Regions from separate parts of the Streptomyces sp. NPDC089424 genome, predicted to be linked through region 4. Evidence: riboswitches for the same ligand, from Rfam matches in the RefSeq annotation. Region 4 holds a riboswitch; each other region holds the start of a gene.

Region 1 (7,660 bases), on a different contig from region 4:
CGGCGTACCCGGCGGAGATCACGACGAGCCCCTGCACGCCGTGCTCGCCGCACTCCGCGACCACGTCCGGGACGTGCTCCGCCGGCACCGCCACCACCGCGAGGTCGACGGTCTCCTCGATGTCCCGCACCGACCGGTGGGCCGGCACCCCGTCGAGTTCCTTCCACCCGTCGGGCAGCGCCCTGTTCACGGCGTACAGGCGGCCGGTGAACCCGGCCGCCCGGAGGTTGCCGAGCACGCTGCGGCCCACTCCCCCGGGCGTGCGCCCGGCGCCGACGACGGCGATCGAACCGGGCGTCAGCAGCCGCCGTACCGACCGCCCCTCGGCGCGCTGCTCCCGCGCGCGCTGCACCGCGAGCGAGCGGTCGGTGGGTTCGAGGTCGAACTCCAGGCGTACGACGCCGTCCTCGAAGCTGCGCTTCTGGGTGTACCCGGCATCCGTGAACACCTTGATCATCTTGTTGTTGGCGGGCAGCACCTCGGCGGCGAAGCGCCGGATGCCGCGCTCGCGGGCGACGGCGCCGATGTGCTCCAGCAGGGTGGAGGCGACGCCGCGCCCCTGGTGGGCGTCCTGCACCAGGAAGGCGACCTCGGCCTCGTCGGCGGGCGCGGACGCGGCCATGCCGTCGGCGCCGATGCGGTCGTAGCGTACGGTGGCGATGAACTCGCCGCCGATGGTCGCCGCGAGTCCCACCCTGTCCACGAAGTCGTGGTGCGTGAAGCGGTGGACGTCCTTCGCGGACAGCCGCGGGTAGGGCGCGAAGAAGCGGTAGTACTTCGACTCGTCCGAGACCTGCTCGTAGAAGCTGACCAGACGCTCGGCGTCGTCGACGGTGATGGGCCGGATGCGTGCGGTGCCGCCGTCGCGCAGCACCACGTCGGCCTCCCAGTGGGCGGGGTACTCGTGCCGGTCCGACGGGCTCTGCATGGGGCCCAGAGTACGGCTCGCGTACGACAACGGCGCGAGGCAGTCTGTGGAGGGACACGAGCCGGAGCGAGGCCGCGTTCCGGCGCCGCCCGGGGCGGGACGCAGGGCCCGTCGGGGCATGCTCCACGATATGGGAAACTGGTCTAGACAACCCTGAACACCTGAAGGGCAGCATCACATGGCTGAGCGCCGCGTCAACGTCGGCTGGGCCGAGGGTCTCCACGCCCGCCCCGCATCCATCTTCGTCCGAGCCGCCACGGCCGCAGGCGTCCCGGTGACGATCGCCAAGGCGGACGGCAACCCCGTCAACGCGGCCTCCATGCTGGCGGTCCTGGGTCTGGGCGCCCAGGGTGGCGAGGAGGTCGTCCTGGCCTCCGACGCCGAGGGCGCGGACGCCGCGCTCGACCGCCTGGCCAAGCTGGTCGCGGAGGGCCTCGAGGAACTCCCCGAGACCGTCTGAGCCCGCCCACGGCATTTCCGAAGCCGCGTCGCCTCTTTCCGGGCGGCGCGGCTTCGCCGTTCTCCGGCGCACCCGGTCGGTTTTTCGCACCACGGATCGCCCGAATTCAGGGCATGCCGAAAAGGACAGCGGAAATTGCACCGCCGCCGAATATCACTTCTTTGTATACGGCGCTCGTGTTAATGCCGCAGGCCCGACATGTTTACGGCATGTTGCGAAGTCCTCACACGGTCCCCGCGGTCTCCGACGCCAGGAAATCGGAGCCGGTGCGCGCCGGTCGCGCGCTCGGCGTGCAGCGCCGTGACCGCGCGCGCCCGTTCACCGTCGCCGCGCGCCACCGCGTCCACGATCGCGCCGTGCTCCGACCAGGACTCGACGGGGCTGAGCGGCGCCTCCACGGAGTACATCCAGGCGATCTTGTGCCTTAGCTGGGTCAGCATCGCGATCAGCGCGGGGCTGCCGGAGGCCTGGGCGAGCGTCTCGTGGAACCAGCCGCCCAGGGAGCGCAGATCCTCGCTGCCGCCCCGCCTGGCCCGGTCCTGGCCCAGCCGGACCAGGCCACGCAACACCTTCAGATGGGCCTCGGTACGCCGCTGCGCGGCCCGCGCGGCACCGAGCGGCTCCAGCAGCAGGCGCATCTCCAGCAGGTCGGCGGCCTCCTGCTCGGTGGGCTCCGCCACGCACGCGCCCGCGTGCCGCCGGGTCACCACGAAGCCCTCGGCCTCCAGCGTGCGCAGGGCCTCGCGGACGGGGACGCGCGAGACCCCGTAGCGGCGCGCGAGGAGTTCCTCGGTGAGCCGGCCGCCACGCTCGTAGACACCCGCGACGATGTCGTCCCGGATGGCCGTGCACACCGAATGCGCCGGAACACGCATGACCGACCTCCGCCTTAATCCCCGTGAAACGCCGACGACTGACGTGTGTTCCGCGACTCTATTGCAATGAGCCGGAATTTCCGATGGCGGGCCGGAATCCATGCATATTTTTTGGACATACAGGCGTGCGAAACCAGGCGTGCGAAACACCGAAAGCCCCGGCTCACGGAGCCGGGGCCACGGGAAGCGGGCGATCCGCCGTCAGACGCCGACGCCGTGCGAGCGGAGGTAGGCGACCGGGTCGATGTCCGTGCCGTACTCCGCCGTCGTCCGGGCCTCGAAGTGGAGGTGCGCTCCGGTGACGTTGCCGGTGGCACCGGACAGGGCGATCTGCTGCCCCGGGGTGACCGTCTGGCCCACCGAGACCGAGAACGACGACAGGTGGCCGTACTGGGTGTACGTGCCGTCGTTCATCTTGATCACCACTTGATTGCCGTACGCCCCGCCCCAGCCGGCCTCGACGACGGTGCCGGACCCGACCGCGTACACGGGCGTGCCGCTCGCCGCGTGGAAGTCGACACCGGTGTGGCTGCCGGAGGACCACAGGGCACCGCCGGACCGGTAGCCGGTGGAGACGTAGGAGCCGCTGATCGGCGACACATAGGTGGTGAGGCGCTTGCGCTCGGCCTCGCGGGCGGCGCGCTCCTTGGCCTCGCGGGCCTCCTCGGCCCGCTCCTCCGCGCGCTTCTTGGCGGCGGCCTCGGCCTTCTTCTCGGCCTCGGCCTCCGCGGCCGCCTGCTGCTGGGCGACCGCCTGGGCGTCGATCTGCTCGGCGACCGAGTCGCCGATGGTGATGACCGGGAGCAGGCCGGTCTGCTCGGCCGCGGGCTCGGCGGCGAGCGCGGGAGCGGCCAGGGTGCCGATGACACCGGTGGTGGTCAGGGCCGCGACCCCCGCCGCGCGGGCGGTGGTGCGCTTCATCCGGCTGGGACGACGGTGCTTCCCGGTGGCGCGCGTGAACGCCATGTAGTGGCTGGTCCTTTCCTTCCCTCTCGCCTACCGGGTTAGCTGACGGGTTCGGAGCAGGAAGGTCTCCTACGGACTCCCTCGCCGTGCGCGGGCGTCCGATTCACCCCAGGGACTTCATGGTTGGGTCCCCGGCTCCCCTGGCTCGCGCCGTACGGGGACTCGGCGATGGCTGTCCGGTGCCGCGGGTGCGGCGCACTGCCTGACGGACAGCCCGGATGACGCTAAGCGGGACATCTTTCAATCCCCAAACCCAACCGGGCGTTTGTAGCGCATCCCACAGGCCAGACAGGCAACCTCTCCCTCAATTGGGACATAAAGGGGCCCTGGTGACGCATCCGTCACCAGGGCCCCTGCACGCGCGTGCCGTGCGCAGGCCCCTACTCGGCTGACACGACCGTGACTTCGCCGATGCCGAGGGCCTCCACGGGCTCCTTGATCTGCGCCGCGTCGCCCACAAGAATCGTCACCAGACGGTCCGCCGGGAAGGCGCTGACGACGGCCGCGGTGGCCTCGACGGTGCCGGTCGCCGCCAGCTGCTGGTACAGCGTCGCCTGGTAGTCGTCGGGGAGGTGCTGCTCGACCTGGTCGGCCAGCGTCCCCGCGACGGCCGCGGCGGTCTCGTACTTGAGCGGTGCCACCCCGACGAGGTTCTGCACGGCGACGTCCCGCTCGGCGTCCGTGAGCCCCTCCGCGGCGAGCGTGCGCAGCACCGTCCAGAGGTCCTCGAGCGCGGGACCGGTGTTCGGCGTGTCCACGGAGCCGCTGATGGCGAGCATCGCGGCACCGCTGCCGTCGGGCGCGGAGCGCAGCACCTGACCGAACGAGCGCACCCCGTAGGTGTAGCCCTTCTCCTCGCGCAGGACGCGGTCCAGACGCGAGGTGAGGGTGCCGCCCAGGCAGTACGTGCCGAGCACCTGGGCCGCCCACACGCGGTCGTGCCGGTCGGGGCCGACGCGGCCGATGAGCAGCTGGGTCTGGACGGCGCCGGGACGGTCCACGATCACCACGCGGCCCATGTCGTCGGCCGTGACCGGCGGCACCGGGCGCGGCTGCGCCTGGGAGCCGGCCCAGGCGCCCAGGGTCTCGCCGAGCAGCACCTCCACGTCGATGTCCGTGAGGTCGCCGACGACCACGGCGGTGGCGGTGGCGGGGCGGACGTGCCGCTCGTAGAAGGCGCGCACGGCAGCGGAGTCGATCTTCGCGACCGTCTCCTCGGTGCCCTGACGCGGGCGGGACATGCGCGAGGTGGCCGGGAACAGCTCCTTGGAGAGCTCCTTGGCGGCCCGCCGGGCGGGGTTGGCCAGCTCGTGCGGGATCTCGTCGAGGCGGTTGCGGACCAGCCGCTCCACCTCGCTGTCGGCGAAGGCGGGCGCCCTGAGCGCGTCGGCCAGCAGCCCGAGCGCCTTGGGCAGGCGGGAGACCGGCACCTCCAGGCTCAGCCGCACGCCGGGGTGGTCGGCGTGCGAGTCCAGGGTGGCGCCGCAGCGCTCCAGTTCGGCGGCGAACTCCTCGGCGGAGTGCTTGTCGGTGCCCTCGGAGAAGGCCCGCGCCATGATCGTGGCGACGCCGTCGAGTCCGGCCGGCTCGGCCTCCAGGGGCGCGTCCAGCAGCACCTCCACGGCCACGACCTGCTGGCCGGGGCGGTCGCAGCGCAGCAGCGTGAGGCCGTTGTCGAGCGTCCCGCGCGCGGGAGCCGGGAACGCCCAGGGGCGAGCCGCGCCCGCCTGCGGCCGCGGGTGGAAGTCCATCGTGGCGAGCTCGGTCACTTCGCCGCCTCCTCGGTGTCGTCGTCTGCGTCGGTCTCGGCGTCTGCCGCAGCCGTGGGCTCGTAGACGAGCACCGCGCGGTTGTCGGGCCGCAGGCGGGCCTTGGCGACCTCCCTGACCTCCTCGGCCGTCACCTCCAGGACCCGCTGCACGGCGGTGAAGGCGAGCTTCGGGTCACCGAACAGCACGGCGTAGCGGCAGAGTTCGTCGGCGCGGCTGGCGACCGTGCCCAGCCGGTCCAGCCACTCGCGCTCCAACAGGGCCTGCGCGCGCTCCATTTCCTCGGCCGTGGGGCCCTCCTCGGCGAACCGGGCGAGCTCCTCGTCGATCGCGGCCTCGATGACCGGCACCTCGACGTCGCCGGACGTCTTCACGTCCAGCCACCCGAGGGAAGGCGCTCCGGCCAGCCGCAACAGGCCGAACCCGGCCGCCACCGCCGTGCGGTCGCGCCGGACGAGCCGGTTGTACAGGCGGGACGACTCGCCGCCGCCGAGGATGGTGAGCGCGACGTCGGCCGCGTCGCACGCGCGCGTGCCGTCGTGCGGGAGCCGGTAGGCGCCCATCAGGGCACGCGCCGGGACCTCCTCCTCGATGACCTCGCGCGACTCCTTGCCCATGACCTCGGGCAGCGAGCCGTCACGCGGGGCGGGCTTGCCGTCGTGGCCGGCGATGGAGCCGAAGTACTTCTTGATCCATTCGAGCGTCCGCTCGGGATCGATGTCGCCGACGACCGACAGCACCGCGTTGTTCGGCGCGTAGTACGTGCGGAAGAACTGGCGCGCGTCCTCCAGGGTCGCCGCGTCCAGGTCGGCCATCGAGCCGATCGGCGTGTGGTGGTACGGGTGGCCCTCCGGGTAGGCGAGGGCGGTGAGCCGCTCGAAGGCGGTCCCGTAGGGGACGTTGTCGTAGCGCTGGCGGCGCTCGTTCTTGACGACGTCCCGCTGGTTCTCCATGGACTCGTCGTCCAGGGCGGTGAGCAGCGAGCCCATGCGGTCCGCCTCCAGCCAGAGGGCGAGCTCCAGCTGGTGGGTGGGCATGGTCTCGAAGTAGTTGGTGCGCTCGAAGCTGGTCGTGCCGTTCAGGGAGCCACCGGCACCCTGCACCAGCTCGAAGTGGCCGTTCCCCTTGACCTGGGCGGACCCCTGGAACATCAGGTGCTCGAAAAGGTGAGCCAGGCCGGTACGCCCCTTGACCTCGTGGCGCGAGCCGACGTCGTACCACAGGCACACCGCGGCGACCGGGGTCAGGTGGTCCTCGGAGAGCACCACACGCAGGCCGTTGTCCAGGCGGTGCTCTGTCGCTGTCAGCCCGCCGGAGCCTGCCTCGGCTGTGGCCGTGTGACCCATGGGCATGTACGTCCCTTCGATCGCGGTGCGGTCGGGAAACCGCGGAATTCCTGCCAGTCCTGCCACTGTATGCAAGCGCGCGGACCTGGTGTGAAGTTCCCGGAGCGCGTACGCCCACAGCGAGAATCCGGATGCGCGGCGCGAGGGCGTAGCCTGCGGGTCAGCGCGGGGCCGGGTGGCCGACGTCGGGTCCAGCGTCCGCGCTGTCAGTGGCGCGGTCCACAATGGTCCGCGTCAGATGTGGTTCACGCTCAGCTGGAGTGAGCCGCAGGGACCTGAGCGCCCCGTGGGCGAACGACCGAAAACAGGAGGAGCCGGCAGCGATGGCCCGCCGCAGCACGAAGACCCCGCCGCCCGACGACTCGTACGAGGAGCGGATCCTCGACATCGACGTCGTGGACGAAATGCAGGGCTCCTTCCTCGAGTACGCGTACTCGGTCATCTACTCCCGGGCCCTGCCGGACGCCCGTGACGGTCTCAAGCCCGTGCACCGCCGCATCGTCTACCAGATGAACGAGATGGGCGTGCGCCCCGACCGCGGGTACGTGAAGTGCGCCCGCGTGGTCGGCGAGGTCATGGGCAAGCTGCACCCGCACGGCGACGCGTCGATCTACGACGCCCTGGTGCGCATGGCCCAGCCGTTCTCCATGCGGGTGCCCCTGGTGGACGGCCACGGCAACTTCGGCTCGCTGGGCAACGACGACCCGCCCGCCGCCATGCGGTACACCGAGTGCCGGATGGCCGAGGCCACGAGCCTGATGACGGAGTCCATCGAAGAGGACACCGTCGACTTCGCGCCGAACTACGACGGCCAGGAGCAGGAGCCGGTGGCCCTGCCCGCCGCCTTCCCGAACCTGCTGGTCAACGGCGCCTCCGGCATCGCGGTCGGCATGGCCACGAACATGCCGCCGCACAACCTGCGCGAGGTGATCGCGGCCGCCCGCCACCTGATCAGGCATCCGAACGCCGACCTCGACGCCCTGATGCGGCACGTCCCGGGCCCCGACCTGCCCACCGGCGGCCGGATCGTCGGCCTCACCGGGGTCCACGACGCCTACGAGACGGGCCGCGGCACGTTCAAGATCCGCGCCACGGTCGCCGTGGAGGACGTGACGGCCCGCCGCAAGGGCCTGGTCGTCACCGAGCTGCCCTTCGCGGTCGGCCCGGAGAAGGTGATTGCGAAAATCAAGGACCTGGTCGGTTCCAAGAAGCTCCAGGGCATCGCCGACGTCAAGGACCTCACCGACCGCGAGCACGGGCTGCGCCTGGTCATCGAGATCAAGAACGGCTTCGTGCCGGAGGCGGTCCTGGAGCAG
Region 2 (7,660 bases), on a different contig from region 4:
TGGGGCGGCCACGGGTGCGGCTGCGGCTGACCTCGCAGGTGCCGCGCGGGCAGGTGGTCGCGCGCGTGTGCGACGTGACGCCGGACGGCTCCTCGACGCTGGTGACGCGCGGGGTGCTGAACCTGTCGGCGCGCGAGGGGCGGGACCGGGCCGTGCCGTGGACCCCGGGGGCCACCGAGGACGTCACGGTCGAGCTCGACGGCATCGGGTACGCCTTCCCGCCCGGCCACCGCATCCGCCTCTCCCTCGCCTCCGCGTACTGGCCCTGGATCTGGCCCCAGCCGGACTCGGCGGCCGGCTTCACCGTGGATCCGGCCGGCAGCACTCTCGAACTGCCGGTACGCGCGTGTACCGCGGTCCCGTCGCTCACGTTCGAGGAACCGGAGCAGTCCGCACCCCTCGGCGCCGCCGAGGCGGCCACCCTCGACGAACCGCACCCCGAGCGGCTGGTGGTGCGGGACGTGGCCAAGGGCGAGTGGCGGCTGGAGGTCCGTCCGGGCCACGGCGACCCGCGCGCGTACCCCGACGGGCTGGAGCTCACCGAGGACACGCGGGAGACGTACGCGGTCCGCGAGGCCGATCCGCTGTCCGCCCGTACCCGCTCGGACTGGACGATCCGGCTGCACCGCCCGGAACTCGCCTGGGACACGACGGTCCGCACGCGTGCGGAGATCACCTGCACCGCGGAGGAGTTTTTGACCTCAAATGAGGTGATTTGCACCCATGGCACCGAGGTGGTCTTTCATCGCACGTGGGAGAAGCGCATTCCACGGACCGCCGGTTGACTAGGACTTGGGCCTATTGCCCGATTTGCCATTCTTCTGCCCGCACGTGAGTTGGCTCACTCGGGCGTCTTCACGAGTCCCTTACACGGCTGCCGCGATCCGCCTTTGCGCACGGCCGAGTTGACTCTTTTCGGCTGCAAAGGATCACGAGCGGCCAAGTCGCCTTTCGAAGATCAAATCCTGCGATAGGTGAAACGACCACTTGTTTCGGACATGTGCTCTCGCATACGTTCCGGGCCAGTCGGGCGGAACGCCGAATCCTGCCGCCGCCCGCGCCACCCATGACGGACTCACTCACCGCACGGCAGGAGCGGGGGACCCAGGTAGGCCGCCGGACCGGACGCCGCACACCACGGCACACCGGAACGGCTCGGGGTGAAGTCGCACTCGCAAGAGGCGGCCGGGCAGCTCCCCGCCCGAACCCGACAGCTCACCTCGCAGGCGCCGGAGAGGACAGTCCCCATGGCTGCAAACGGTCAGATCAGTCGTACCCGCACTGCCCGCATCGCCCGCAGGCTCGCCGTCGCAGGCACCGGCGCCGCCGTACTCGCCCTGCCGCTGATCGGCGCCACCAGCGCCTCCGCGGCCGCGCCCACGGCCATGCCCTCGACCGTCAAGTACTACACGAACAACCTCGACGGCTGGATCCGCCAGTCCCTCGACGTCATGGCACAGAACGGCATTCCCGGGTCGTACAACGGCATCTACCGCAACATCATGCGCGAGTCGTCCGGCAACCCGAAGGCCATCAACAACTGGGACTCCAACGCCGCCAAGGGCACCCCGTCCAAGGGCCTGCTCCAGGTCATCGACCCGACCTTCGAGGCCTACCACGTGACCGGCACGGCGTACGACCCGTACGACCCGGTCGCCAACATCACCGCCGCCTGCAACTACGCGGCCGACCGCTACGGCTCCATCGACAACGTCTTCGGCCCGTACTGAGCCTCGGCCAGCAGCCGTTCGAGGACGACGGCGATGCCGTCGTCCTCGTTCGACAGGGTGACCTCGTCGGCCACCGCCTTGAGCTCGGGGTGGGCGTTGGCCATGGCCACGCCGTACGCGGCCCAGTCGAACATCGGGATGTCGTTGGGCATGTCCCCGAAGGCGATGGTCCGTTCCGGGCCCAGGCCCAGATGCCGGGCCGCCAGCGCCAGCCCCGTCGCCTTGGTGATGCCGCACGGCTGAAGCTCGACCGTCCCCGGCCCCGACATGGTGACGGTCGCGAGCGAGCCGACCACCGCGCGGGCCACCGCGGCCAACTCGTCGTCCGACAGGGACGGATGGCGCAGCAGCACCTTGCTGATCGGCGCGCACCACAGGTCGTCGCGGCGATCGATCCGCACCGCGGGCAGCGTGGGGTGCGGCATCAGATAGCCCGGCTCGATGAGGGTGAGCCCGTCGACGCCGTCCTGGTCGACGGCCGCGTACACCTGGCCGACCTCGGCCTCGATCTTGCCGAGCGCCGTCTCGGCCAGCTCCCGGTCCAGCGTGACGGACCACAGCAGACGGTCCGCGCCGACGTCGTACAGCTGGGCGCCCTGGCCGCACACCGCGAGCCCGCCGCCGCCCAGGATCTCCAGCAGCGGCCGCACCCGCGGCGCCGGCCGGCCGGTCACCACCAGATGCCGGGCCCCGGCCGCCGAGACCCGCGCGAGCGCGGCGAGCGAGCGGTCGGAGACCGTGTCGTCGCCGCGGAGCAGCGTTCCGTCCAGGTCAGTGGCGATGAGGGCGTAGTCGGTGCGCGCGTACTCGGTGCGCGCGGCATATGCGGTGGGTGCGGCCATGATCAGAGAATACGGACACCGGACCCCCACCGTTCATTCCCAACTACCTTCCCACTGTCCGCTTTTCACCCCCACGTGGTGCCCGCGGGCTCCTTGATCGTGGTGTTGACGCGGTTGAACAGGTTCGTCAGGGAGACGGTCAGGATCAGCGCCGACAGCTCCCTCTCGTCGAAGTGGTCGGCGACCTCGTCCCACAACCCGTCCGGAACCGCCTCCTCGGACCGGTCGGCCAGCCGCGTCACGGTCTCCGCGAGGGTCAGCGCGGTGCGCTCGGCGTCGCTGTAGAAAGGCGCGTGCCGCCAGGCGGCGACCGAGGCGATGCGCTCCTCGCTTGCGCCCGCTTTGCGCAGATTGTCGACATGTCCGTGGACGCAGGCGCCGCAGCCGTTGATCTGGCTGACCCGCAGCCCGACCAGTTCCGCGACCTCCCGGTCCAGCCCGCTCTCCCCGATGGCCTGGAGGAGCGTCCCGATGCCCTTCAGCGCGCCCGGGAGGACGTACGCCGGGTTCGTCATCCGTGCCTGCATGGTGGTGCCTCCTGTTGTCAGTGGCCGGTGCGATCCTTGCCTTCACCGCACTGACGGATCGGGGGCGGTCGTTGTGACGGATCGACGGGACGGATCTTCTGCCGTTCGCGCGCTACACCTTTCGGGACATTCAGAACCTTTCCGGCCTGTCGGACACTGCCCAAGACAGGTGCCGCCGCCGTAACGTGATCCGCGACCGCATGGACCGCGCGTACGAAAGTGAGGCAGCACCCCATGCCCCCCTTCGATGTCCCCGAGGGCGACCCCTTCGGTCCGCACAACCTTCCGTACGGAGTGTTCTCACCCGCCGGGTCCGCCGAACGGACCGTGGGCGTCCGTCTCGGCGACCATGTCCTCGACGCCGGCGCGGCGGCACTGGCGCTCGGCTCCCCGTACGCCGAGCTGCTGGCCCGCCCGACCCTCAACCCGCTGCTGGCCGCGGGCCGCACGGCCTGGTCCGATGTCCGGCGCGCACTGACGGCCTGGGTCACCGTGCCGTCCCACCGCGAGTCCCTCGCGCCCCTGATGCACCCGCTGTCCTCGGTGACCCTGCACCTGCCCTTCGAGGTCGCGGACTACGTCGACTTCTACGCGTCCGAGAACCACGCACGCAACGTCGGCCAGATCTTCCGCCCCGACGCCGCGGACTCCCTGACGCCCAACTGGAAGCACCTGCCGATCGGTTACCACGGCCGCGCCGGCACGGTCGTCGTCTCCGGCACCGACGTCGTCCGCCCCTCCGGCCAGCGCAAGGCCCCGGCCGACGCCGAACCGGTCTTCGGCACATCAGTCCGCCTGGACATCGAGGCCGAGGTCGGCTTCGTGGTCGGCGTCCCCTCGGCGATGGGCACCCCCGTGCCGCTGTCCGGCTTCCGCGACCACGTGTTCGGGCTGTGCCTCCTCAACGACTGGTCCGCCCGCGACATCCAGGCCTGGGAGTACGTCCCCCTCGGCCCCTTCCTCGGCAAGTCCTTCGCCACCTCGGTGTCGGCCTGGATCACCCCGCTGGACGCGCTGGACGAGGCGCGGGTGGCCCCGCCCTCGCGGACGCACCCCCTGCTGCCCTACCTGGACGACGCCGAGGAGGAGCCCGGCGGCTACGACCTGCGGATCTCCGTCGCCCTCAACGGCCACGTCGTCGCGGAGCCGCCCTTCTCCACCATGTACTGGACGGCGGCCCAGCAGCTGGCCCACATGACCGTCAATGGCGCCTCCCTGCGCACCGGCGACCTCTACGGCTCGGGCACGGTCAGCGGCCCCGGCGAGGGCGAGCGCGGCTCGCTCCTGGAGCTGACCTGGAACGGCCGCGACGTCATCGAACTGCCCGACGGCAAGCGCACGTTCCTGGAGGACGGCGACGTCGTGACGATGACGGCCTGGGCTCCGGGCGCGGGTGGCGTGCGCGTGGGGCTGGGCGAGGTGACGGGACGCGTCGTGGCGGAGTGAGGTTTCCGCTACAGCGGCGGCTTCGGCGCTGACCGCGGCCGCCCGTCACCGTCATACTGGCGGCGGGCGGTGCGCGGTCCGCGGCGCGGGCCTGTGCGGCATGCGGCGTACGCCGTACGCCGTGAGATACGCACCGCACCGACCAGCACCGACCCGAAGCCGCCCCCTCCCGACCAGGATCCGGAGCCCGTGGCATGACCGTCTGCCTGCTCCTGCTGAGCGTCGTCGCCTTGGCCGCCGCCGTACCGGCCCCGGGTGCGCTGGTGCGCGCCGCGTGGCCCGAACGGGAGCCCGTCGTCGGGCTGTGGGTGTGGCAGTGCCTGGTGGCCACGGTGCTGCTGTGCTGTCTGACCGCGCTGGTCCTGGGCGCTGCGGCCGTCTTCCAGACGGTGCGTGACCAGGTCTTCGCGCCCGCCCCGCCGCGCGTGGCCGCCGCCTACGACCTGTCGGCGGCGCCCCCTTGGGCCGCCACGCTGACCCTGCTGCTGGCCTGCGGTGCCGCGTGGACCACGGCGATGCTGGTGCGCGAGCTGTTCGAGGCCAGGCGGCGTCGCGGCCAGGCCCGCGCACACCTCCGGGAACGCGCCCCCGACCTGCCCGCGGGACTGCCCGCCGCCCGGGGGCCGCTGCTGGTCCTGGAGGACGAGTACCCCGACGCCTGGTGGATGCCGGGCAGCCCGCCCCAGCTGATCGTCACGACGGGGGCGCTGCACCGGCTCACCGACCATCAGCTCGATGCAGTCCTCACCCACGAGCGCGGCCACGCCCGCGCCCGTCACGACTGGCTGCTGCACCTGTCCACCGCGCTCGCCACCGGGTTCCCGCGCGTCCCCCTCTTCGCCCACTTCTGCGACCAGACGCACCGCCTGGTCGAACTCTCCGCCGACGACACGGCCTCCCGCCGCTGCGGCCACCTGACCACCGCGCTGGCCCTGATCGAACTCAACCAGCACCGAGGGGTCCTCTCCTGCGCCTCCAGCCATCGCCTGCTCGGTGAACGCGTGGACCGCCTCCTGGAGCCGCCCGCCCGGCTCGACCGCCGGCACCGGGCCCTGACGACGACCGCCGCGGCTCTGGTGCCGCTGCTGCCCCTGCTGATCACGTTCGCCCCCGGGCTGACCGCACTCTCCTGACGAGTACGGCGCCACCCGCAACACCGTCCGCCAGGCGCTCGACCTGCTGCGCGCCGAAGGGGAGGGGGCCTGTCAGGCGTCAGGTCCAGTCGTCCGGCTCGGGCTCCGGCTCCGCGTCCGGCTCGGGCCACTCGTCCGCGCCCTTATCCTCGGCGGGCGCCTGCGCGGAGCCGCTCGATCCGTCCAGGGACGCCAGCACCGCCAGCACGCCCTCCCCGTACGTCACCAGCTTCTTCTCGCCGACTCCGCTGATGCCGCCGAGCTCCGCCACCGACCGGGGCCAGGCGGTGGCGATCTCGCGCAGGGTGGCGTCGTGGAAGATGACGTAGGCCGGGACGCCCTGCTCCCGCGCCTGCTCGGCGCGCCAGGCGCGCAGCGCCTCGAAGGCCGGCTGGAGTTCCTCGGGCAGCTCCGCGGCGGCGGCCTTCGCCTTGCGCTCGCCGCGCCCGGACGCCGAGGATCCCGCCCGCGCACCGACCGGCTTCTTCGGCTCCTTGCGCAGCGGCACCTCCCGCTCCCGGCGCAGCACGCCGCCGCTGGCCTCGGTCAGCACGAGCGTGCCGTAGTCGCCCTCGACCGCGAGCAGCCCCTGGGCGAGCAACTGCCGGACCACGCCACGCCATTCGCCCTCGCTCAGCTCCTCGCCGATGCCGAACACCGAGAGCTGGTCGTGGTCGAACTGGATCACCTTCGCGGTGCGCCTGCCGAGCAGGATGTCGACGATCTGCACCGCCCCGAACTTCTGCCCCCGCTCCCGCTGCAACCGCACCACGGTCGACAGCACCTTCTGCGCCGCGACGGTGCCGTCCCAGGTCTCGGGCGGTGTGAGACAGGTGTCGCAGTTGCCGCAGCCGGCCGGGTCCGGTTCCTGGCCGAAGTATGCGAGCAGCTGGCCCCGACGGCACTGTGCCGTCTCGCACAGCGCCAGCATCGCGTCCAGGTGCGCGGCGGCCCGCCGCCGGAACGCCTCGTCGCCCTCACCGGACTGGATCAGCTTGCGCTGCTGGATGACGTCGTTGAGGCCGTAGGCCATCCAGGCCGTGGACGGCAGCCCGTCCCGCCCGGCGCGGCCGGTCTCCTGGTAGTACCCCTCCACGGACTTGGGCAGGTCCAGGTGGGCCACGAACCGCACGTCCGGCTTGTCGATCCCCATCCCGAAGGCGATCGTCGCGACGACCACCAGCCCGTCCTCCCGCAGGAACCGCGCCTGGTGCGCCGCTCGCGTGCCCGCGTCCAGGCCCGCGTGGTACGGCACGGCCTCGACACCGTTCCTGGTCAGGAACTCGGCCGTCGCCTCCACCGACTTCCGCGACAGGCAGTAGACGATGCCCGCGTCGCCCGCGTGCTCCTCGCGCAGGAAGCCGAGGAGCTGCTTCTTCGGGTCGGCCTTCGGCACGACCCGGTACTGGATGTTGGGCCGGTCGAAGCTCGCCTCGAAGTGCCGGGCCGCCGGCATGTCCAGCCGCTGGGTGATCTCCTGGTGGGTGGCCCGGGTGGCGGTCGCCGTCAGCGCGATCCGCGGCACCTCGGGCCAGCGCTCGCCGAGCAGCGACAGCGTCAGGTAGTCGGGCCGGAAGTCGTGCCCCCACTGGGACACGCAGTGCGCCTCGTCGATCGCGAAGACGGAGATCTTCCCGCGTGACAGCAGGTCCAGCGTGGCGTCGAGGCGCAGCCGCTCGGGAGCCAGATACAGCAGGTCCAGCTCACCGGCGAGGAACTCGGCCTCCACCACGCGCCGCTCGTCGAAGTCCTGCGTGGAGTTGACGAACCCGGCCCGCACACCCAGCGCCCGCAGCGCGTCGACCTGGTCCTGCATCAGCGCGATGAGCGGCGACACCACGATGCCCGTACCCGGTCTGACCAGGGCCGGAATCTGGTAGCAGAGGGACTTGCCGCCACCGGTCGGCATGAGGACGACGGCGTCGCCACCGGCCACCACATGGTCGATGACCGCTTCCTGCTCCCCACGGAAGGCCTCGTAC
Region 3 (7,660 bases), on a different contig from region 4:
CACATCCGCGCGCCCCGCCAGTTCCCTGGTCGCCCCGACGAAGGAGAACTCGGCCTCCTCGTCGCCGGTGACCACCTCGGGCTCGACGCCGAGGATGTCCACCACCCCGCGCACGAAGTCGTCCCGGTTCTCCGCGTCCCGGGAGGCGGAGGTGGCGACGAAGCGGACCCGCTCGGCGCCGTGCTCCTTGATGATCCGGGCGTACTCACGGCAGGCCGCGAAGGTGCGCTCCAGCGCCTCGGGGGCCAGCCGCCCGGTGCGGTCGACGCCCTGGCCGAGCCGCACGATGGTCATCCGCCGGTCCAGCTCGGCCAGTTCACCGCTCGCCGCGTCCACGTCGGCCACGAGGAGCCGGATCGAGTTCGTACCGCAGTCCACGGCGGCCACGCGCGTCACGTGACGTCCTCCTCGTTCGCCGCGGTCACGCACGCGCCCTTGCGCCACCACTGCGGCAGCATCGCCAGGGCCTCGTCACCGAGCGGGTTGACGCCCGGTCCGGCGGCCAGGCTGTGCGCGACGAGCACGTGCAGGCACTTCACCCGGTCCGGCATGCCACCCGCGCTCGGGAAGTCCTTGAGCTCCTCGATCTCGTCCCGGCGCCGGACGTAGTCCTCGTGCGCGGCGCGGTACGCGGCGGCCAGCTCCGGGTCGGTCTCCAGCCGGGCCGTCATCTCCTTCATCACGCCCTCGGCCTCCAGCGTGCCGATGGCCGACGAGGCCCGCGGGCACGTCAGGTAGTACAGCGTCGGGAAGGGCGTGCCGTCTGGCAGCCGGGGGGCCGTCTCCACGACGTCCGGCTGCCCGCACGGGCACCGGTGCGCGATCGCGCGCAGTCCGCGCGGCGGCCGCCCGAGCTGCTGCTTGAAGGCCTCGACGTCGGCGTCGGTGGGCTCGGTGCGCGGGGTGGGCGGCGGGGGCGTTTCCATACCTGTCTCTCTATGCGTTCACCGGCCGGAGGCGTCCGGCTCAATGGTGGGCGGCGTCGGCCTTGTCGACCCCGTCCCAGACGTTCGCGTACCAGGGGCGGTCGGTCGTGCCCTGGTCGGTGCGCGACTGCCGGGCGGCTTCCGGGTCGATCACGACGTAGCCGGTCTCGCCCGGCATCACGTAGTGCAGCCGCTGCCGGATCTGCTGCTCCGCGTACGCGTCGTCCTGCCAGCGTGCCTTGAGGTCGCGCAGTTCCTCGACCCGCGCCTCGGCCTGCTGCCGCTGCTCCCGCAGGTCGGCGATCTCGGCCCGCTGGGCGACGTACTGCCTTATCGGGTAGGCGAGCGCGACGACGAGGGAGCAGACGACGAGGGCGAGCAGGGCGGCGCGGCCGGTGAGCCGGGAGCGGCGGGCCTGGCGGCGGGTCTGCGACCGGTAGACCCGGGCCGCGGTCTGCTCGCCCAGCAGCCTGAGCCTGGTCGCGGTGGAGAAACGGTCCCGTTCCTTCACGGCCATCTGGCTCTCGCCTCCCCATGCCTGCGTGGTGCACACGCGCGTACGTCCCCGCACACGGTACGGGACCGGGTGCGGGGACGTACGGACGACGCCTCCTACGAGGGCGTCGCTCAGCCCTTGAAGCGGGGGAAGGCGCTGCGGCCGGCGTACACCGCGGCGTCGTCGAGGATCTCCTCGATGCGCAGCAGCTGGTTGTACTTGGCCACGCGCTCGGAGCGGGCCGGGGCGCCGGTCTTGATCTGACCGCAGTTGGTGGCGACGGCGAGGTCGGCGATGGTGACGTCCTCGGTCTCACCGGAGCGGTGCGACATCATGCACTTGAAGCCGCTGCGCTGGGCGAGCTCGACGGCGTCCAGGGTCTCGGTCAGGGAGCCGATCTGGTTGACCTTGACGAGCAGGGCGTTGGCGGCCCCGTCCTCGATGCCACGGGCCAGGCGCTCCGGGTTGGTGACGAACAGGTCGTCGCCGACGAGCTGGACCTTGTCACCGAGCTTCTCGGTGATGGTCTTCCAGCCCTCCCAGTCGTCCTCGAACAGCGGGTCCTCGATGGAGACCAGCGGGTACGCGTCGACGAGCTCCGCGTAGTACTCGGTCATCTCGGCGGCCGAGCGGTCCTTGCCCTCGAAGGTGTAGACGCCGTCCTTGTAGAACTCGGACGCGGCGACGTCGAGGGCGAGGGCGATCTGCTCGCCCGGGGTGTAGCCGGCCTCCTTGATGGCCTCGAGGATGAGGTCGAGGGCCTCACGGTTGGAGCCGAGGTTCGGGGCGAAGCCGCCCTCGTCGCCGAGGCCGGTGGCCAGGCCCTTGCCCTTCAGCACCTTCTTGAGGGTGTGGTAGACCTCGGTGCCCCAGCGCAGGGCCTCGGAGAAGGACTCCGCGCCGATCGGGGCGATCATGAACTCCTGGATGTCCACGTTGGAGTCGGCGTGCGAGCCGCCGTTCAGGATGTTCATCATCGGCACCGGCAGCAGGTGCGCGTTGGGGCCGCCCAGGTAGCGGAAGAGCGGCAGGTCGCTGGCCTCGGAGGCGGCGTGGGCGACGGCGAGCGAGACGCCGAGGATGGCGTTGGCGCCGAGGGAGCCCTTGTTGTCGGTGGCGTCCAGGTCGAACATCGCCTGGTCGATCAGGCGCTGCTCGGTGGCGTCGTAGCCGACGAGCTCCGGGCCGATCTGCTCGATGACGGCCAGGACGGCCTTCTCGACGCCCTTGCCGAGGTAGCGGTTGGGGTCGCCGTCGCGGAGTTCGATGGCCTCGAAGGCGCCGGTGGAAGCGCCGGACGGAACGGCGGCACGACCCGTGCTGCCGTCGTCGAGGCCGACCTCGACCTCGACCGTGGGGTTGCCTCGGGAGTCCAGGATTTCCCGGGCTACGACGACGTCGATGGACGGCACGAGCATCTCCTTCGTGGATGTGACGCGATGAGCAGGACCGCGGCGGCTCTGCGAGACGAGCCTAACCGGCTCCGTGCGATCGGCCAGCCGGTCGCCCCTCTCATGGACCGAACCGAGAGTAAATTGTTTCCGAACGAAACAAAGACGGGGGTGCACCGCACGGCGAGCGGCACACGAAAAAGCCCCGCCCCGGTGCGTACGGGGGAAGACGCACCGGGGCGGGGAGCCCGTGGGGACGGGGGGGGGTGACCCTCACGGGAGCCAGGGGGCCTCCGGCGGGTCGGCGGCGGACCGTTCTACTTCAGGTGCAGCTGCTGACCCGGGAAGATGAGGTCGGCGTCCTCGACGATGTCCTTGTTCAGCTGGAACAGCTTCTCCCAGCCACCCTTGACGTCGTGGTCGGCGGCGATGGTGCTGAGGGTGTCACCCTCGACGACCTTGTACTCGCCGTCGCCCTTCTTCACCTTGTCGCCGGTCGGCGTGGTGACGGTCTCCTTCGCGGCCGGACGCTCCGCGGAACGCGAAGCCGGCTGCTCCTCGGTCGCGCGCGTCTCGGTGCCGGTGCTCTGCGACTCGTCGGCGGCGGAGCCGCTGCCGGCGGAGCCGCCGCCGGTGTAGGTGGCGTTCGACAGGCCGGTGCCGCAGACCGGCCAGGCGCCCTTGCCCTGACCCGCGAGCACCTTCTCGGCGATCTGGATCTGCTGCTCCTTGGAGGCCTGGTCGGCCGTGCCGGCGAACTGCGTGCCGCCGTACGCGGCCCAGGTGGAGGCGGAGAACTGCAGACCGCCGTAGTAACCGTTGCCGGTGTTGATGGACCAGTTGCCGCCGGACTCGCACTGGGCGACGGCGTCCCACTCGGAGGCCGTGGCGGCGGAGGCGCTGCCGGCCGCCATCAGCGGGGCGGCGACGGCGGCGGCGCCGGTGACGCCGACGGCGGCGATGGCGCGAACGGTCCTGGACGCACGACGGTGCTTGCCCTTGCTGGAAAACAGCATGGTTGATCCCCTCACCGACGCCTGCGAGGTGAGCTGTCGGGTTCGGGCCGGTTGAGTTGCCCGGCCACACCTCACTGGGAGGCGTGGCTTCACCCCAAGCCGGTTCCGGCGCTGAGTCTCCTCAACTGCCGGGTCCGGCACCTACCTTGGGTCCCCCGCTCCTGCCTACGGCGCTTGACGCGACGACTGTTCCCGGAGGGCCGCTGGCAGGATTCGGCGTTGCGGCACCCGGGGCTCGTGGTGACGAGCGGTCATGACCGTAGACAGGCGATCGACGGAATTTCAAAGACGATCAGGGCTTCTGAGACTCATCCCACACTTTCGCCAAATCGGACATTCGACTCGAAGTGTGACGTGAACTCCCGCTGTTCCCGGGCCGTTTCCCGCCCCTACCTGCCGGCCGACTCCGCGCCGACATCCAGCGACTGACCGGGGACGATGTGGTCGGGGTCGCCACCGAGGGCGTCCTGGTTGACGACGTACAGCGCGGCCCATCCACCCTGCACGCCAAGGGAGTCGGCGATGTCCCAGAGGGTGTCGCCGTCCCGGACCGTGTACGCGTCGTCGAGGCCCGGACGCCCGGCGGCACCGTCCCGCGAGGCGTGCCGCCCCGAGGAGCCGCCGGCGCGCTCGCCGTCCTCGTCCGCACTGCCTCCCCGGTGCTTGCCGGTGCCGAGGAGGCCCGTGTCGGTGAGGTCCGAGGCGCTCGGGGTGCTCGAAGGCACGCCCGAAGGCGAGGAACTTGAGGGGGATTCGCCCGATTCGGGGGATTCGCTGGAACCGGTGGACTCGCCGGAGCCGGGCGAGGTCGAGCCCTCGGCACCCGGGGAGCTGGAGCCGCCGGACGGGGTGGATTCGCCGGATTCCGAAGGGTTCGCGGAGTTCGTGGGCGTGCGGGACTCCCCGGCACCCCGGGAGCTGCCGGACCCCTTCGCGTCACCGTCCCGGTCGGAGGCACCGGAGGAGGTGTGACCGGACGAGTTGGACAATCCGAGCGAGTTGGACAGACTGCCCGTATCGCTGCTTCTCGTGTACGACGGCGTACTGGACGCGTCACCGACCACACCCGTGTCGACGGTGGCCGACTCGGAGTCCGCCTCCAGCCCCACCAGCGGGCCGCAGGTAGCCCAGGCGCCGACGCCCTGGTCCTCGAGGACCTTCTCGGCGACGGCGATCTGCTGCGAACGGCTGGCCAGATCCGCGCTCGCGGCATAGGTGAGGCCGCCGTACTTCTCCCAGTCCCGCTGGGAGAGTTGGAGGCCGCCGTAGGAGCCGTTGCCCGTGTCGGCGCTCCAGGAGCCGCCGGTCTCGCACTCGGCGACCCGGTCCCAGGTCGTCCCGCTGGCCGCGCTCGCACCGGTGGCGGCGAGGAGGGGGAGGGCGATGGCGGAGCCGGTCACGCCGGCCGCGACGACGAGTGCGGGCGCCTGACGGGGGCGACGGTGACGACCGTTCCCGGAGAGCATGCGGGGACCTTTCGCGTGACAGCGGGGACCTGCGCGGCCGGTGAAACCGAGAGGCCGTGCTGAGGGGTGAAGGTATAGGCAGACGATCACTTGTCACAAGTTCATGCCGCGCAGATCACGTGAAGATCACATAGTTGAAAGACCGTCACTTTTCCCGCACAGGCGTGAACTCCACCGGCAGCGTCCGCAGACCTCGCATGATGAGCCCGCCCCGCCAGCGCAGTTCGGCGGGATCCGCGGCGAGCCGCAGGTCGGGGAGGCGGGTCAGGAGGGTGGCCAGCGCGGTCCGGCCCTCCAGACGGGCCAGCGGCGCCCCGAGGCAGTAGTGGAGGCCGTGGCCGTAACCGAGGTGCTGGTTGTCACGGCGGGCGAGATCGAGCGTGTCCGGGTCCGCGAACCGCTCCGGATCCCGGTCGGCGGCGGCAAGCACGACGAGGACCGGGTCGCCGGGTGCGATGTCCTGGCCGCCGATGGTGAGCGGCTGGGTGGCGAACCGCCAGGTGGCGAGTTCGACGGGGCCGTCGTAGCGCAGGAGTTCCTCGACACCGGTCTCCAGCAGGGCCTGTTCGCCGCGGGCCAACGACTCCTGGAGCAGGGCGCGTTGGGCGGGGTGGGTGAGAAGGGCGAAGGTGCCGTTGCCGATGAGGTTCACGGTCGTCTCGAAGCCGGCGAACAGAAGGATGAAGGCCATCGCCGCGGCCTCGTTCTCGGTGAGGTGCTCGCCGTGGTCGGAGGCGCGGATGAGGCCGGAGATGAGGTCCTCGCCGGGGGCGGGCTCGGCGGGGAGGGACTCGCGCTTGCGGTGGATCAGCTCGGCGAGATAGCCGCGCATCCTCTTCACCGAGCGCGCCACCCCGCCGCGGGGGCCCTTGCCGTGCCGGATCATCATGCCCGCCCAGTCCCGGAAGTCGTCCTGGTCCTCGGGCGGGACGCCGAGCAGGTCGCAGATGGCGTAGATGGGGAGCGGGAAGGCGAACTCGTGGATGAGGTCGGCGGAGCCGTTGCCGGCGAACCGGCCGATGAGGTCGTCGGTGAGCCGCTGCACGCGCGGGGCGAACTCGGCGACGCGGCGCGGGGTGAACGCCTTCGCGACCAGCCGCCGCAGCCGGGTGTGGTCCGGCGGGTCGATGTTGAGCAGATGCGTCATCAGCTCGGCCTTGCGCTCACCGGGGATACCTGTCTTCCCCTTGGCGTGCGCGGGCTCGTCGTGGTGCGCCGGGTTCTTGGACAGCCGCTGGTCGGCGAGGGCCTGCTTGGCGTCCGCGTACCGGGTGACCAGCCACGCCTCCACCCCGCTGGGCAGCCTCGTGCGGTGCACGGGGGCGTGCTCCCGCAGCCAGGCGTACGCGGGGTAGGGGTCGGTCGCGAACTCCCAGGTGAAGAGTTCGGGCGCCGGGGCGGGCGCGGGCGCGTCGGGGTGGTGCTGGTCGGTCACTCCCCGACGGTATCCGCCACACCGGACCACACACCGCACAGCCGCCCGCCGGGCCCGCCCCGCAGCAGTCCCGGCGGGCACGGCGTCGGGCGGCGGACACGGCGGGCACGGCGTCGCACAGCGGACACGGCGGGCACAGCGTCGCACGGCAGACACGGCGGGCACGGCGTCGCACGGCGGGCAAGGCATCGTGCGGCGTCGCACGGCGGGCAAGGCGTCGTGCGGTGGACTGGGATCCTCGGACGGGCCCTAGGCGTCGGCGCCTTCGGTCGCGCGTACCGCGTCGCGGTAGGCGCGGGCCGCCGCGCGCAGGGCCGTCTCCGGGTCCGTACCCTCGGCCTCGGCGCGGATCGCGAGGGCCAGCAGCTCGTACCCGATGCCCTCGCCCGCCGGCGGGGGCACGTCCAGCCCTGCCGTGCGCACCCGGGACGCCAGCTTCGCCGCGAGGGCCAGGCCGGGCTGGTGCAGCGGGATGCCCTCGGTCACCGAGGTCCGCCGCTTCTCCTCGGCCTTGGTGCGCAGCCAGTGCGCCTTGACCTCCTCGGGGGTGGCCGCGCTCTCCTCGCCGAAGACGTGCGGGTGGCGGTGGACGAGCTTGTCCACGAGGGTGCCCGCGACGTCGTCGACGGAGAACGGGGCCTCGGGGTCCTCCTCCGCGATCCGGGCGTGGAAGACCACCTGCAGGAGCACGTCGCCGAGCTCCTCCCGGAGCTCGTCGCGGTCGCCCTCCTCGATCGCCTCGACGAGTTCGTACGCCTCCTCGATGCCGTACTTCACCAGGCCCTGGTGGGTCTGCCGGGACGACCAGGGGCACTCTGTGCGGATCCGGTCCATGACCTGGACGAGGTCGAGCAGGCGGGCGCCGGGCAGGTCGTAGGAGGCGGGGAGCAGTTCCAGCTCGGGCATGTGGAAGCGCCCGCTGCCGGCGAG
Region 4 (7,660 bases):
CCCTCGCCCTGCCCGCTCTCCCGCGACCCGCAGCCGCCGCCCACCCGGTGCTCCGGCAGCGTCACCTGATCGGCGCCCTCCACCTCGAACCCGGCGTCGGCGATCATCTCCAGGTCGGCCTTGCCCGCCTGGCCCTCGCTGGTGAGGTAGTCGCCCAGGAAGACCGAGTTGGCCAGGTGCAGGGCGAGGGGCTGCATGGTGCGCAGATGGACCTCGCGGCCGCCCGCGATGCGCACCTCGGCGTCCGGGCACACGAAGCGCACCATCGCGAGGATCCGCAGACAGCGCTGCGGGGTGAGGTTCCACTCCTTGGCGAGCGGCGTGCCCTCGAACGGGATCAGGAAGTTGACCGGCACCGAGTCGGGGTCCAGCTCGCGCAGCGAGAAGACGACGTCGACCAGGTCCTCGTCCGACTCACCCATCCCCGCGATCAGACCGGAGCAGGCCGACAGGCCCGCCGCGTGCGCCTTCTGCACGGTGTCGACACGGTCGGCGTAGGTGTGGGTGGTCGTGATGTCCGCGTACGTTCCCTCGGACGTGTTCAGGTTGTGGTTGTAGGCGTCGGCGCCCGCATCGCGCAGCCGCTCCGCCTGCCCGTCGGAGAGCAGACCGAGGCAGGCGCACACCTCGACGCCCTCGTTCTGCTCCTTGATCGTCCTGATCGTCTCGGAGACCCGGTCGACGTCCCGGTCGGTCGGCCCGCGACCGCTGGCCACCAGGCAGACCCGTTTGGCCCCGCCCGCGAGCCCCGCGGCGGCGGCCTCGGAGGCCTCGCCGGGCTTCAGCCACGTGTACTTGAGGATCCCGGCCTTGGAGCCGAGCCGTTGGGAGCAGTACGAGCAGTCCTCCGGGCACAGGCCCGACTTGAGGTTGACCAGGTAGTTGAGTTTCACCCTTCGGCCGAACCAGTGGCGGCGCACCTTGCCGGCCGCGGCCACCACATCGAGCAGGTCGTCGTCGGAAGTGGCGAGGACGGCCAGCGCTTCCTCGCGTGTCGGCGTCTCGCGCCGAAGCCCCTTGTCCACCAGCGTGTTCAGCAGGTCCATGAAGGTGATCCTGTCCTAACGCACCGCTTCGGGCCAAGAGGAGACTTCGCACAACCCCGCGTGTTCGACGTGTGGGTATTGCCACACCCTGCGCCCCGATGGGTACCGCTAGTGTCTGTTCACTGCCTACAAAAACACCGGAGGACGGACCCCATGGCGTTCGGCTGGATCGACGAGCAGGCACAGCTGCGCCGGGGCGCCGGACTCGTACGGACCCTGCGGCCGCGCCCGGCGGACTCGCCGCTGCTGGACCTGGCGAGCAACGACTACCTGGGTCTGGCCCGGCACCCCGAGGTCGTCGAGGGCGCCGCGCGGGCGGCGCGGACGTGGGGCGGCGGGGCGACCGGCTCGCGCCTGGTCACGGGCACCACCGCGCTGCACACGGAACTGGAGGGCGAGCTGGCCGCGTTCTGCGGCTTCGAGGCGGCGCTCGTCTTCTCCTCCGGCTACGCCGCCAACCTCGCCGCGGTCACCGCGCTGGCGCCGCACGGCTCACTGATCGTCTCCGACGCGGGCAACCACGCCTCGCTCATCGACGGCTGCCGGCTGGCCCGGGGCACCACACAGGTGGTCGCGCACGCCGACCCGGAGGCGGTGCGCAAGGCGCTGCGCACCCACGACGGACCGGCGGTCGCCGTGTCCGACACGGTCTTCTCGGTGGACGGGGACGAGGCTCCCCTGACCGCCCTTGCGCAGGCGTGCCGGGAGAGCGGCGCGGGGCTGGTCGTGGACGACGCGCACGGCCTCGGGGTACTCGGCGACGGCGGCCGCGGCGCGCCCCACGCCGCGGGGCTCGCGGGCGCGGACGACGTGGTCGTCACGGTCACGCTGTCGAAGTCGCTGGGCAGTCAGGGCGGCGCGGTGCTCGGCCCGGCACGGGTGATCGACCATCTGGTCAACGCGGCCCGGACGTTCATCTTCGACACCGGTCTGGCTCCCGCCGCCACGGGCGCGGCGCTGGCGGCACTGCGGCTGCTGCGTGGTGAGCCGGAGCGCGCGGCGCGGGCGCGTGCGGTGGCCGGTGAACTGCACTCCCGGCTGACGGCGCTGGGCCTGGAGGCGGTACGGCCGGACGCCGCGGTCGTCTCGGTGTGCGCGCCGTCCCCGGAGAGCGCCGTGCGCTGGGCGGCCGACTGCCGTACCGAGGGGCTCGCCGTGGGCTGCTTCCGACCTCCTTCCGTGCCCGACGGCATCTCCCGGCTGCGGCTGACGGCCCGCGCGGACCTCTCCGGGGACCAGATCGAACGCGCTGTACGAGTCATCGGCGACACGCGACCATGAGTCGGCGAACCACGGCCGTGCGTCGCGCTGTTCGGAATCGATCAGGGATGATCCGACCTGATCAGAGGTGAGCCGTGAATCCCGCCCAGCTCTCGGGGGAGAAGAGCAGCGCGGGTCCGGCGGGGTCCTTCGAGTCACGTACGGCGAGCAGGCCGGCCCATGGGCCCAGGTCCGGCCGGGCTGTCTCGACGCAGTTGTTGGCGCCGGTGCTGTAGCTGCTGCGCAGCCAGTGCACACCGAGCAGTCGCGTGCTGGAGGGTACGTTCCGAGGCAGTGCGGTCATGGTGCCTCCTTACGCGCCGTCACCTATCCCGGCGATGTAGTCCAACGATTCCTCGGGTGAAAGGGCGTGGAACTGAAGGGCGTTGAAGGCCTCCGTGTAGGCCTCTACGTCTTCTTTCCTTTCGAGGTAGAGGCTACTCGTCAAGTGGTCGAGAACCACAACATCCAGATCAGAAGTGCTCGAAAATGAGAAGATAACGAAAGGCCCGGTGATGCCGATGTGCGCCCCCGCGGCGAAGGGCAGCACCTGGAGCCGCACCTGGGGCAGGCGGGCGGCCTCCACCAGCCGCTCCAGCTGGCGCGCCATCACCTCCGGGCCGCCGACCTCCCGGCGCAGCACGGCCTCGTCGAGCACCGCGCTCAGCACCAGCGGGGGCTGCGAACGCAGCACGTCCTGCCTGGCCAGGCGTACCTCCACCAGCGCGTCCAAGCGGTCCTCGGCCAGTCCCTCCACCGCGGCGCGGGTCACGGCGCGGGCGTACTCGGGAGTCTGGAGCAGTCCCGGGACGACGGAGGTCTCCAGGGTGCGCATGGCGCCGGCCTGCGACTCCAGGCTGATGAAGTCGCGGTACGTGGGCGGCAGCACCCCCTTGTAGGCGTGCCACCAGTGGTCGCGGCCCTGACCGCCGCCGGAGCCCGCCAACGCCAGAAGGAGATCCCTGAGTTGGGCGTCGTCCACCCCGTAGGCGTCCAGGAGTAACCGCACATCGGCCGGTTTCACGCCGCTCGCGCCGGTCTCGATCCGGCTCACTTTCGACTGGTGCCATCCCACCAGCCGCGCCGCCTCACCGCTCGTGAGGCCCGCGCGGCCTCGCAGTGTGCGCAATTCGGCGCCCAGTTTCCGGCGGCGCACCGCGGGACCGTACTGCATGGGCTACTCCTTACTCCTTCCGAGCCGCCCAAATACGCTCTGCCGTCGCAGAGTTCACCGCTTCGAGCGACAGATATATGCATATCTTGGTGGATCGCCACCGCTACCGGGCTTTGAGTGGCAGTCTGGCGAAGAAGCACCAGTCCGGGACCGTACTCGAACCATCCGCTCCGTGTCGGACTGCGGTCCCGTGGGAAAGGGACGACGTCGCCATGGCAGACCATCTGGAAGCATCCGTCACTCTGCCGAGCGATCCCGCCTCGGTCTCCACAGCCCGGACCTACGTCGTCAGCACCCTGGCGGAATGGGGTCTGCCACCGGAGACCGAGGCGGCCGACACGATCAGGCTCATCATCTCCGAACTCGCCACCAACGCCGTCCAGCACACCCTCGGTCAGTCGCCCACCTTCACGGTCGCGATGCGGCTCGACCGCGACGAGCAGCTCCGCATCGGAGTGACCGACAGTCACCCGCGCTTCCCCAAAAGACTTCCGGCCGCCGTCCAGCAGGACAACGGCCGCGGCATGGTCATCATCCGCTGGCTCGCCGCGGAATGCGGCGGCCGCCTCAGAGTCCGCCCGACCCGCGAGGGCGGCAAGACGGTCTCGATCGAACTCCCGTGGACGGTCCCGGCCCGCCTGGGTGGCCAGCAGGAGTTGTAGCCCTTCCGGGGGCAGAGGCGCGGGGATCCGGCGAGGAGCGGCGCCGGGCGCCCCGGGGTACGCGCTGTGCGGGTTCCGACGCGCCCCGGGCCGGACACGGAGCCGGCGGCACAGAGGGGCAGGTTTGCAGAGTCCGCCTGACCCGCGAGGGCGGTAAGACGGTGTCCATCGAACTGCCCTGGACGGTCCCGGCCCGCCTGCAGGAGCCGTAGCGCTTCGGGGGCAGAGGCGCGGGGATCCGGCGAGGAGCGGCGCCGGGCGCTCCGGGGTACGCGCCGTGCGGGCTCCGACGCCCCGCGGGCCGGACACAGACCTGGCAGCACGAAGGGGCACGTTCGCAGAGTCCGCCTGACCCGCGAGGGCGGCAAGACGGTGTCCATCGAACTGCCCTGGACGGTCCCGGCCCGCCTGGGCGGCCAGCAGGAGCCGTAGCTCTTCGGGGGCAGAGACGCGGGGATCCGGCGAGGAGCGGCGCCGGGCGCTCCGGGGTACGCGCTGTGCGCTCCGACGCGCCGCGGGCCGGACACGGAGCCGGCGGCACGGACGGGCACGTTGCGGCGTCACGGCGGTCGCGGAGGGCCGGAGCCGGGCGGGACTGCCGGGCTCGGGCGGGCCGGCGCGGGCCCTCGTCGTCCAGGGCGACCCGGCGGCAGCCCTCGGTGCGAGTCCGCGTCGCCCCGGGCCCTGTGCCCGCCCGACGGCGCCACGGGCCCCAGCCGGGGCTCCTGTGCCGTAGCCCCGCACGGCGGGACGCCCGTGCCCCGGAGGGCGTCACGGGCGGCGGGACGCCCGTGCCCCGGAGGGCGTCACGGGCGTCCCGCGGGTCGTTCTCGGCGCGAACCCGCCGACGCGTCGTGCCGAGCCCGCGTCACGGGCGGGGCGGCGGCGTCCCCTCCGGGCGCCGCCACCGCCACCCGGGGGTCACTTGACCCGGCCGTACCAGACGCTCTTGGTCCAGATCTTCTGGAGCCGCACCACGTCCCCGGTCTTCGGGGCGTGCCAGATCTTCCCCTTCCCGGCGTAGATCCCCACGTGGTAGACGTTCGACCCGGAGTGGAAGAACACGAGGTCGCCGGCCTTGCGGCTCCTGGCCCCGATGTGGCGGGTCTTGTTGTACTGCTGGGCGGCCGTGCGGGGCAGCTTCTTGCCCGCCTTCTTGAACGAGTACAGGGTCAGCCCGGAGCAGTCGAACCTGCGCGGCCCGGTGGCGCCCCACCTGTAGGGGGCGCCCTTCTTCGAGGCGGCGATCTGGAGTGCCTTCGTCGCCGTCGTGGCGGCCGCGGCCTCGGAGGCGAGGCCCGGAGCCACGACGGAGCCGCCCACCGCGGCGAGGGTGAGGGCCGAGGCCGTACCGGCACGGGCCATCAGCGACGGGACACGATTGAGCGCGGTCATGCGCAACCCTTCGTCAGCCGCCTGTGAAGGATGACCTGTCGGATTCGGGCTGGCGAAGTAGCCCGGCCGCGTTGCCACGGCTTCACCCCAAGGGACGCTCGGAGATTGCGCTCCGGCGACCCGTCGTGCTTGGGTCCTCCACTCCTGCCGATCCACTCCTGTCGACCGGTCATCCGGGCGGCGGCAGGACTCGGCGTCCGCCCGGACCGCCCCGCCGCGGCGGCGGGGGCTTGTCGTCAGTCAGGGATCTTGACTCACGGAAGTCCGAAAATCCCAACGCAATCGGGGATTTGTGGCGTTACTCACCACTCACCCGTTCGGGTGGACATCCCCCTGTTCGAACCGGTGTCAAGGGCGCCACGCCACCCCGGACCAGCGACGGAAGGCCTCATCACGCCCCGAGGCAGGTCGCGTTGCGCAACCGCAAGGGCACCGAAAAAGGAGGGGGAAGTCATCCGGACGGCGGTAGCCCTTTTGGTCCGTTTCAACTCCCGGCCGCACGAACCGTCATGACACCCGGTGACCCGGGACGGCGGCGGGTGGATCGGTCCTGCCGCACCTGTCGGAGCGCGGTGCAACGGCGTCGGCGCGCACAAGTGGCGCTCCATGACGATCTCCGCGCACCGGCGCCTTGGCGGGCGCGCGGTCCACGACTCGGTCGCCGTCGCACGCCGTGCCGGCCGACACGGTCCGGCTGACCGGCCGTCACCCGATCGGCCGGGACGCGAAGAGGCCGTGCGCCCCGTCCGCTACAGCGGGGCGCACGGCCGGTCCGTGGTCAGAGTGCCGGCGCGGGCTCCCGCTCGGCCACGACCTCGCGCGCCGCCCCGGTACGGGACTTCAGCGCGCTGCCCAGCAGTACCGCGCCGAGCCCGATCGCGGCCCACCAGGTGAGGGTGAGAGCCGGGCCGAGGGAGGCCGCGCCGTCGAAGTACGACACCGAGCGCAGCAGCGTCGTCCCCGCGCCCGGCGGCAGCCACTGGCCGATCGTCCCGGCGGGCTCGGGCAGCATCTGCGGCGCCGACGCCGCCCCCGAGAGCGGGTTGCCGAACAGCATCAGCGTGCCGCCAGCGACGGCGATCCCGGCGCGGCCCACCAGGGCGGCTAGCCCCGCGACGGCGCCGCTCACCGCCAGCGTGGACAGCCCGAGGACGGCGGCCTCGGCCCACCAGTTCCCGGTGAGGACCCCCAGCCAGCTGTGCGCGATCGCGGCGGCGCCGACGCCGACCAGCGCGGACGCGCCCACCAGTGCGGTCACCGCCCGGATCCCGCGCAGCCCCCGCACGGAGACGGCCGCGCCCGCCGCGATCCCGCCCAGCGCCAGCGGCAGCACGCTCGCGGCAAGTGCGGCGCCCCGCGGGTCGGTCTCCGGGGCGGCCACCACGTCCACCGTCCGCGGCGGGGTGCCGTCGGCGGACATCGCCTGCTGGAGCAGTTGCGCGACCACCGGGCCGGCGGCCGAGGCGGTCAGCAGCTCGGGACCCTGGGCGGTGACGACGACGGCGCCGTACACCGTCCGGTCCTCGACGGCCTCGCGGGCGGCGGCCTCGTCGGCGTACCGGTGGACCTCGAAGGCGCCCGGATGCCGTGCCAGCTGCCGCTCGACCTGCGCGGTGGCGGTGGCCGGACCCGCGACACCGAGCGGCAGGTCGTGCGGCGCGGTCCGGGCGGCCGGCCAGGCGAAGGCCCACAGCGCGAGCGCCGCCACGAGCGGGACGAGGACGACGACCGCGACGACCTGCCGGGCGCCGGGTCGGGTGGGCTGCGTGCCGGTTGGCGTGGACATGGAGTTCCCCCTAGGGTGGACGCCTCAAAAAGAAGGATCGTTCGTTTTTGGCTTCACCACCGTGCGCCGAAGGGCGTGCCCTTGTCAAGAAAGAATGTTCGTTCTACATTCGGGACATGGCTCGTGTATCCCAGGAACACCTCGACGCCCGCCGCCGGCAGATCCTCGACGGCGCCGCCGTCTGCTTCGCCCGCAACGGCTTCCACGCCACGTCGATGCAGGACGTGCTCAAGGAGGTGAACCTCTCCGCGGGCGCCGTCTACCGCTACTTCAGCGGCAAGGAGGAGCTGATCGCGGCGATCGTCGCCGAGGTGCTCGGCTCGGTCCGCGCGGCCTT

The links. A riboswitch is a leader RNA that binds a small molecule or an ion and turns the genes downstream of it on or off. The one in region 4 is predicted to bind cyclic di-AMP.
Region 1: it holds a riboswitch for cyclic di-AMP, as region 4 does, so the genes downstream of both, ACIP2X_RS29640 (M23 family metallopeptidase) here and ACIP2X_RS14300 (C40 family peptidase) in region 4, are expected to answer to the same signal.
Region 2: it holds a riboswitch for cyclic di-AMP, as region 4 does, so the genes downstream of both, ACIP2X_RS31435 (transglycosylase SLT domain-containing protein) here and ACIP2X_RS14300 (C40 family peptidase) in region 4, are expected to answer to the same signal.
Region 3: it holds a riboswitch for cyclic di-AMP, as region 4 does, so the genes downstream of both, ACIP2X_RS35155 (transglycosylase family protein) here and ACIP2X_RS14300 (C40 family peptidase) in region 4, are expected to answer to the same signal.

The regions. Positions count from the first base shown of each region.
Region 1 covers NZ_JBIVHU010000008.1:110,062-117,721, reverse strand. The annotation lists gene ACIP2X_RS29655 (GNAT family N-acetyltransferase) at 1-928, opposite strand, end outside; gene ACIP2X_RS29650 (HPr family phosphocarrier protein) at 1,107-1,388, shown strand; gene ACIP2X_RS29645 (GntR family transcriptional regulator) at 1,568-2,263, opposite strand; gene ACIP2X_RS29640 (M23 family metallopeptidase) at 2,465-3,229, opposite strand; cyclic di-AMP (ydaO/yuaA leader) riboswitch at 3,242-3,407, opposite strand; gene ACIP2X_RS29635 (M16 family metallopeptidase) at 3,610-4,998, opposite strand; gene ACIP2X_RS29630 (M16 family metallopeptidase) at 4,995-6,350, opposite strand; gene ACIP2X_RS29625 (DNA topoisomerase (ATP-hydrolyzing) subunit A) at 6,668-7,660, shown strand, end outside.
Region 2 covers NZ_JBIVHU010000009.1:100,125-107,784, reverse strand. The annotation lists gene ACIP2X_RS31440 (CocE/NonD family hydrolase) at 1-785, shown strand, start outside; cyclic di-AMP (ydaO/yuaA leader) riboswitch at 1,067-1,244, shown strand; gene ACIP2X_RS31435 (transglycosylase SLT domain-containing protein) at 1,248-1,730, shown strand; gene ACIP2X_RS31430 (HAD family hydrolase) at 1,694-2,572, opposite strand; gene ACIP2X_RS31425 (carboxymuconolactone decarboxylase family protein) at 2,638-3,099, opposite strand; gene fahA (fumarylacetoacetase) at 3,334-4,545, shown strand; gene ACIP2X_RS31415 (M56 family metallopeptidase) at 4,740-5,678, shown strand; gene recQ (DNA helicase RecQ) at 5,758-7,660, opposite strand, start outside.
Region 3 covers NZ_JBIVHU010000011.1:99,427-107,086, forward strand. The annotation lists gene ACIP2X_RS35135 (exopolyphosphatase) at 1-396, opposite strand, end outside; gene ACIP2X_RS35140 (DUF501 domain-containing protein) at 393-926, opposite strand; gene ACIP2X_RS35145 (septum formation initiator family protein) at 967-1,443, opposite strand; gene eno (phosphopyruvate hydratase) at 1,554-2,834, opposite strand; gene ACIP2X_RS35155 (transglycosylase family protein) at 3,131-3,829, opposite strand; cyclic di-AMP (ydaO/yuaA leader) riboswitch at 3,833-4,012, opposite strand; gene ACIP2X_RS35160 (transglycosylase family protein) at 4,219-5,295, opposite strand; gene ACIP2X_RS35165 (cytochrome P450) at 5,441-6,730, opposite strand; gene ACIP2X_RS35170 (nucleoside triphosphate pyrophosphohydrolase) at 6,980-7,660, opposite strand, start outside.
Region 4 covers NZ_JBIVHU010000002.1:1,503,255-1,510,914, reverse strand. The annotation lists gene bioB (biotin synthase BioB) at 1-1,046, opposite strand, end outside; gene ACIP2X_RS14320 (8-amino-7-oxononanoate synthase) at 1,200-2,327, shown strand; gene ACIP2X_RS14315 (DUF397 domain-containing protein) at 2,389-2,610, opposite strand; gene ACIP2X_RS14310 (helix-turn-helix domain-containing protein) at 2,620-3,480, opposite strand; gene ACIP2X_RS14305 (ATP-binding protein) at 3,693-4,142, shown strand; gene ACIP2X_RS14300 (C40 family peptidase) at 5,064-5,537, opposite strand; cyclic di-AMP (ydaO/yuaA leader) riboswitch at 5,541-5,743, opposite strand; gene ACIP2X_RS14295 (ABC transporter permease) at 6,316-7,323, opposite strand; gene ACIP2X_RS14290 (TetR/AcrR family transcriptional regulator) at 7,440-7,660, shown strand, end outside.